Tsuneonella mangrovi: one gene and its partner. The protein of the gene in region 2 interacts with the protein of the main gene of each other region in a pairwise test. Links are inferred from orthologs where the notes say so. Each region holds a gene or a part of one and is shown on either strand. Other genes may lie near its edges.

The links.
Region 1: the proteins of ndk (region 2) and ung interact in binary tests that used the Escherichia coli proteins (3 or more experiments, as listed by UniProt). The link is inferred for Tsuneonella mangrovi from one-to-one orthologs.

The regions. Positions count from the first base shown.
Region 1 is NZ_CP022889.1:1,704,722-1,707,859, reverse strand. What follows is about bases 169-2,991. They hold ung (uracil-DNA glycosylase), read right to left. Parts: upstream 2,015-2,991; coding sequence 1,322-2,014; downstream 169-1,321. Other genes in these bases: lptC (LPS export ABC transporter periplasmic protein LptC), read left to right, coding at 2,743-2,991; CJO11_RS08325 (ribonuclease D), read left to right, coding at 2,094-2,714; CJO11_RS08335 (helix-turn-helix transcriptional regulator), read left to right, coding at 318-1,124; CJO11_RS08340 (TraR/DksA family transcriptional regulator), read right to left, coding at 169-209. In the rest of the region: more of CJO11_RS08340, read right to left, coding at 1-168; more of lptC, read left to right, coding at 2,992-3,138. UniProt on the Escherichia coli protein: Excises uracil residues from the DNA which can arise as a result of misincorporation of dUMP residues by DNA polymerase or due to deamination of cytosine.
Region 2 is NZ_CP022889.1:931,364-934,622, forward strand. Bases 263-3,206 are described here. They hold ndk (nucleoside-diphosphate kinase), read right to left. Parts: upstream 1,974-3,206; coding sequence 1,551-1,973; downstream 263-1,550. Other genes in these bases: purN (phosphoribosylglycinamide formyltransferase), read left to right, coding at 263-609; mddA (methanethiol S-methyltransferase), read right to left, coding at 637-1,374; CJO11_RS04660 (DNA polymerase III subunit chi), read right to left, coding at 2,057-2,494; CJO11_RS04665 (leucyl aminopeptidase), read right to left, coding at 2,494-3,206. In the rest of the region: more of purN, read left to right, coding at 1-262; more of CJO11_RS04665, read right to left, coding at 3,207-3,259. UniProt on the Escherichia coli protein: Major role in the synthesis of nucleoside triphosphates other than ATP. The ATP gamma phosphate is transferred to the NDP beta phosphate via a ping-pong mechanism, using a phosphorylated active-site intermediate.

The DNA of each region.
Region 1 (3,138 bases), 770 kb from region 2 along the record:
GCGGCTTCGATCCGCACGGCTTCGGACTTGCGGCGGCGATCCTGCGCTTGGGCCATCGCCTGTTGCTGCATCGCGTCCATCCGCGAAAGCCGCCCGACGCTGTCTTGTTGCAGCGTCACGGGCGCTCGCCCTTCCGCGCTGATGCGCGCCTCCTGCGCCAGCTGTTCGCGGCGGGCAAGCAAGGCAGCGCGGGCTTCGTCTTCCGTCATCGACACGAGCCTACACGCCCGATCAATGGCAGCAAGACCCGAGGGCGCTGATAACCTTTTGCTATCCTTGTCTGGCAACCGTCCGGATTGCCCTCTGCCCTCATTTGGGTGCATAGTGCGCAGACAAACGAGGTCGCCGATCTGCCGCTTCTGGAGGACAAGATGGCGAACGGGGAAGACGACGGCTTCTGGCCGCTCATCGAACGCATCAAATCCGGCGCAACGACCGAGGAGGTGCGCGCGCGCGCGCTCGACGCGTTTCGCAGCCTCGGGTTTGGCGCAGCCTACTTCCTTGCGCCAGTCGTTTCCGATCCTCGTATCGGTCGTTACATGGTCAACTGCGGTTTTCCGATCGAATGGGAAGATGCCTATCGCGCGGGCGACTATCTCAACGATCCTTTGCCGAGCATCGCGATCACGCGGCGCGGAGCATTCAAGTGGCATGACGAGCTTGGCGACGCGAAGCTTCGGGCGTACGAACGCGATTACATGACGCGAAGCGCAGGGCACGGGTTCGAACGAGGCATCGCAGTGCCGTGTTTCGGACCGTTCGCGCGCTGCGGGTTTATCGGTGTCGGGCTGCCATTCGAGGGTGCGCAGTTCGATATTTCGACGATGCTCAAGGTCGAGACGTCTGCGCGGGTTGCTTATCAGCGCTACCTGCGCCTGTCCGATCCATTCCCCGGGAACATGCCCAAGTTGTCGGGTCGGGAGACCGAGGTTCTCAACCTCCTGGCCCAAGGGAAGAGCAATGCGGTGATCGCGCAATTGCTCGATATCGCCGCGAGTTCGGTCGATGTCTACGTCAAGCGGATCTTTGCCAAGCTGGGCGTGGCCGACCGCACCTCGGCAGCGGTCCAGGCACTCGCACTTGGACTGGTCGTCACCGGCAAGCACCCGGGCCGCCCGCACTGAGTGCTGCGCTGCGACGGTTGCACCGCACGCGATGTCGGTCAATTGGATGACATGATTGTTGCAGTTGCATCCCCTAGGGCACTGGCAACTGCCCTTCGGGCCGCACTGCGGGCAGACGGTGCGTCGTGTGTTTCTCCCCAATTCGGCACGACGCACCGGACCCGCTACCGGCAATCCTGACTGTCTGGGCCTGGCGGCTAGTGCGCGGGATCCCAGTCGATCGCACCGCGCCCGGCTTGTTCGAGAAATGCATTCGTGCGGCTGAACGGTTTCGATCCGAAAAACCCCCTATAGGCCGATAGCGGGCTCGGGTGCGGGCTACGGATGACCAGGTGCGGGGAATCGCCCTGCAATTCCGGGATCCGCGCTGCCTTGGCCTGGGCATGGCTGCCCCACAGGACGAAGACGGTGGGGTCGCTGCGCTTCGCAACCGCCGCCACGCAGGCATCGGTAATTGCGTCCCAGCCGCGCCCGGCGTGACTGCCCGCCTTCCCGCCTTCTACGGTCAGGCTGTTGTTGAGCAGCAAGACCCCGCGCCGCGCCCATGCGGAAAGGTCGCCGTAATCGGGCGGGGCGATTCCGAGATCGCTTTCGAGTTCCTTGTAGATGTTCACGAGGCTTGGCGGCACCTGTACGCCGTCCGGAACGGCAAAGCACAGCCCCATCGCCTGGCCCGGCCCATGATACGGGTCCTGCCCGAGGATCACGACCTTGACCTTGTCCAGCGGCGTCAGTTCGAGCGCCCGCAACCTGCTGCCGCGCGGCGGGTAGATCGCTTTGCCTGCGGCTTCTTCCGCTCGCAGCCAGCCGCCCAACCGCCGCGCTTCCGGCGTTGCGAGCACCGGCTCGAGAGCGGCTTGCCAACTGTCAGGGATCTCTTCGCTCGCCATGTCCGTTCGCTACGCCCCGACGAACTGGCTCGCCAGCGCCTCTTCCCCTCTATCCCCAATCGCCCTAAGGACATCGACGATGACAGTGCATTTCCATGAAGAAGACCTGCCCGCCGGGGTTTTGGCCGGAAGCGGGCCGATCGCAGTCGATACAGAGACGATGGGCCTGGTGACTCACCGCGACCGGCTTTGCGTGGTGCAGTTGAGCGATGGCAGCGGCGATGAGCATCTTGTGCGTTTCAAGGTCGGCAGTGCGTACGATGCGCCTAACCTGAAGGCGCTGCTGGGCGATCCCGCAAGGCTCAAGCTCTATCACTTCGCCCGATTCGATCTTGCAGCGATCGAATACTATCTTGGCGTCATGGCAGCGCCGGTGTTCTGCACCAAGATCGCCAGCAAGCTGACCCGGACCTATACCGATCGGCACGGCCTCAAGAACATCGTCACCGAGCTGCTCGGCGGCGAAATTTCCAAGCAGCAGCAATCGAGCGACTGGGGCGCGCCCGAACTGAGCGAAGCGCAGCGCGACTACGCGGCATCCGATGTGCGCTACCTCCACGCCTTGCGCGACGTCCTCGCCGAACGCCTCGATCGCGAAGGGCGCAGTGAGATCGCCCAGGCGTGCTTCGACTTCCTGCCGACCCGGGCGCGGCTCGACATTGCCGGTTGGGCGGACAAGGACATCTTCAGTCACGAATGAGGGGCGCACTACCCGGAGTGCGGGACGGATGACAGTCGAAGAGCAGATCGAGACCGACGAGGCCAAGCGGCTGCGCAACGCGCGCCAGCACTTCGCCGCGCCCGGTGGATCGCACGATCGGCTAGTGACTTTTCTGGGCAAGGCGCTCCCTATGGCGGTGGGCATGGTGGCGGCGCTGATGGTTATCACGCCGCTCAGCCCGCGTGGCGAAGTCAGCTTCCTGCTCGACAAGAACAAGGTTGCGATGATCAACGAGCGGTTGCGGCTCAGCAACGCGATGTATCGCGGGCAGGACAATCGCGGGCGGCCGTTTTCGCTTACTGCCGCGAGTGCAGTGCAGCGTTCGAGCGAAGAAGGCATCGTGCGGATGAGCCAGATCGTCGGACGCATCTTGCTGACGGACGGTCCAGCGCAGATTTCCGCG
Region 2 (3,259 bases):
CCCAAGTACCCCGGTCTCGACACCCATGCGCGCGCGATCGCGGCGGGCGACACGGCTGGCGGCGCGTCGGTGCACCTCGTCACCGAAGACCTCGACCTGGGCGAAATCCTTGGCCAGGTCGAGGTCGCCATTCGCCCGGGGGAAACACCCGACAGCCTCGCCGCGCGGGTGCTACTGGCCGAACACCAGCTCTATCCGCGCGTGCTCAACGCCTACGTTGCGCGCCCGTTCGATCCCGAATGGCTGGTGGCGCAAGTGCGCGAGCGGGCGATGGCGATGCCCGAAGCGGAAGAGACGGTCAGTCACGGGATGCCGTGCTTCGGGATTGTGAAAGGCAAGAAGTTCGCGTGGGTCAGCCTCGACCATCACGGCGACGGTAAGACTGCGCTGCTCGCCAAGATCAGCGGCGCGGACGAACAGGCGATGCTGGTCGAGCGCGACGCAGAGCGGTTCTATCGCCCGCCCTACTTCGGCGACGGGTGGATCGGCATCCGGTTGGACCTCGGCGATACCGATTGGGACGATATCGCTGCGTGGATCGAGCGCAGCTGGCGCGCGGTCGCACCGAAGAAACTGACCAAGCTGGTGGACGCTGCCGACGCGTTCTGACGGCAGCGCCTACCGGAGCCTAAGCCGCTAGTTGAACTTACCGATCCCCGGGATCACCTTGCCAACCTGCTTGCGATACTCGACGTACCGCTCACCGAAGTGGACCACGAGATCGCGCTCCTCGTAAGAAATCCCGATCAGGATATAGATCGTGAAGCCGATCGCCAGCAGCAGGTGGCTGTAAGTCATGTCGGGCGTCGCCCACACCGCAAGCAGGATCCCGCTGTAAATCGGGTGGCGCACCCACTTGTAGAACAGCGGCGTCTTGAACGAGATCGGGTTCGCCGGCTTGCCGGTAAAGTGCGTCCACGCCTGTTGCAGGCCGAAAAGCTCGAAGTGATTGATCAGGTGGGTGGCAATGAACAGGATCACCCAACCCGCACCGAACAGGGCCCACATGGTGTTGCGCAGCGCCGGTGATTCGAACTGCCACACTGTGCCGCTGATCGGATGCCAGAAGGCGAACATGATCGCGAGGCAGATCGCGGTGGTCAGGCAATAGACCGAGCGTTCCAGTGGAGCGGGGACGATCTTGGTCCAACCAGCCTTGAAGGCAGGCCGCGCCATCACCGAATGCTGCAGGCCAAACAGGGCGATCAGCGCCAGGTCGACAATCGCTGCGACGCCCGGCGCAGCGGCCATTCCCTTGTTGACCGTAGTCGGCAACAAATCGATCCCGCCGACGAAGCCAATCAGGTAAACGAACGAAACGAAAAACGCGAAATAACAGAGCACCGAAGTAAGAAGCGTAAGCGTGCGAGCCATCGCAAATCTCCCAGATTGCGAGGCGACCCGGAGCGTCCCTGTGGGAGAGCTATCACCGCATTCGGCAATTGCGCAATCGAAACGGAGCGGGCCTTCACAGCCCATACGAAGAAGCCGCCCCTTGCGAGGCGGCTTCGTTCGTCAATGATTTCGGGAATTCAGCCGGTTCGGCCTGATCAGCCGACAATCTCTTCGGGCTTGAAGAAAAACGCAATTTCGATCGCGGCGTTCTCGTCGCTGTCCGAACCGTGGACCGAATTAGCCTCGATGCCTTCGGCATAGGTCTTGCGAATCGTGCCTTCAGCGGCATCGGCGGGGTTGGTTGCGCCCATGATGTCGCGATTGCGCTTCACCGCATCCTCGCCTTCGAGTACCTGCACGACCACCGGACCGCTGGTCATGAATTCGACCAGTTCGCCAAAGAAGGGGCGTTCCTTGTGGACCGCGTAGAAGCCTTCGGCCTGATCCTTGGTCATGTGGATGCGCTTCGAAGCGACGACGCGCAGGCCGGCTTCTTCCAGCATCTTGGTGACCGCACCGGTCAGGTTGCGGCGGGTGGCGTCGGGCTTGATGATCGAAAAGGTGCGGGTGACCGCCATGATGGGTTCCTTGCGAGCGATTGTAGGGTTGTTGTGGGGGTTTCGCGCGCGCCCCTAGCGCCGGGTTGCACGCAGCGCAAGGCTCACGCCTTCTTCACCCACTTGCCATCTTCCTGCGCGAAATAGGCGCGGGTTACATCCTCGCGACCGTCGAACGCCCGCCAGGTCGCGCGCGCCGCCGGGGTTCCCGCTTCCCCGAACAACAGGAATACCCGCTCGAACCCTCCCGCCTCGGCGCGCCAGTCACCGTCCGCCAGCACGCAAAACCGCGCACCGTTGGCCGCTTCGCAGGTATCCGAGAGCAGGATCGGCTGGCGGGCGGCGTGGGGCCCGGACGCTTCACCATTGGCGAGAAACGCCTGCGGATCGCTGTCCCACATCGCCTTGCCGAACCCTGCCCGTCGAGCCGGGTCAGCATCGACCACCAGCAGCCGCTCGCCCGCCTGCCGGGTGCGCGCCGCCACGAGGGCCACGACGCGCTCGAGAGGATCGCGCGAGAGCTGCCAGAAGTCGAGCTGCATCAGCTCTCGACGGTGTCCCTGATGAATCGCTCGAGCAAGCGCACGCCGTAGCCGGTCGCCCCCTTGTCCCATGTCTGCCCGGGCTTTTCGGACCACGCCATCCCGGCGATGTCGAGGTGCGCCCACGGGGTATCGTTCTCGATGAACCGCTGGAGGAACTGTGCCGCGGTGACCGACCCGGCGTAGCGCGGACCGATGTTCTTCATGTCCGCGATCGGGCTGTTGAGCAGCTTGTCGTAAGCCGCCGACAGCGGCATCCGCCAGAGCTTGTCGCCGGTCTGCTTGCCTGCCGTCAGCAGGCTCTCAGCCAGCTCGTCGTTGTTCGAATAGCAACCGCCGTTTTCGTGGCCGAGCGCGATGATGATCGCACCCGTCAGAGTGGCAAGGTCGACGATCTTCGCGGGCTTGAACTCGCGCTGGGTCCAGGTCAGCGCGTCGCTCAGCACCAGCCGCCCTTCGGCGTCGGTGTTGAGCACTTCGACCGTTTGGCCCGACATCGTGGTGACCACGTCACCCGGGCGCTGGGCATTGCCGTCGGGCATATTCTCGACCAGCCCGACAACCCCGACCACATTGACCGGAGCCTTGCGCGTCACCAGCGCGAGCATCGCGCCGACGACCGCGGCCGAACCGCCCATGTCCCACTTCATGTCTTCCATGCCCGGTCCGGGCTTCAACGAGATACCGCCGGTATCGAAGGTGACGCCCTTGCCGACGAACGCGACCGGGGCATCGCCCTTCTTGCCGCCCATCCACTTGATCGCG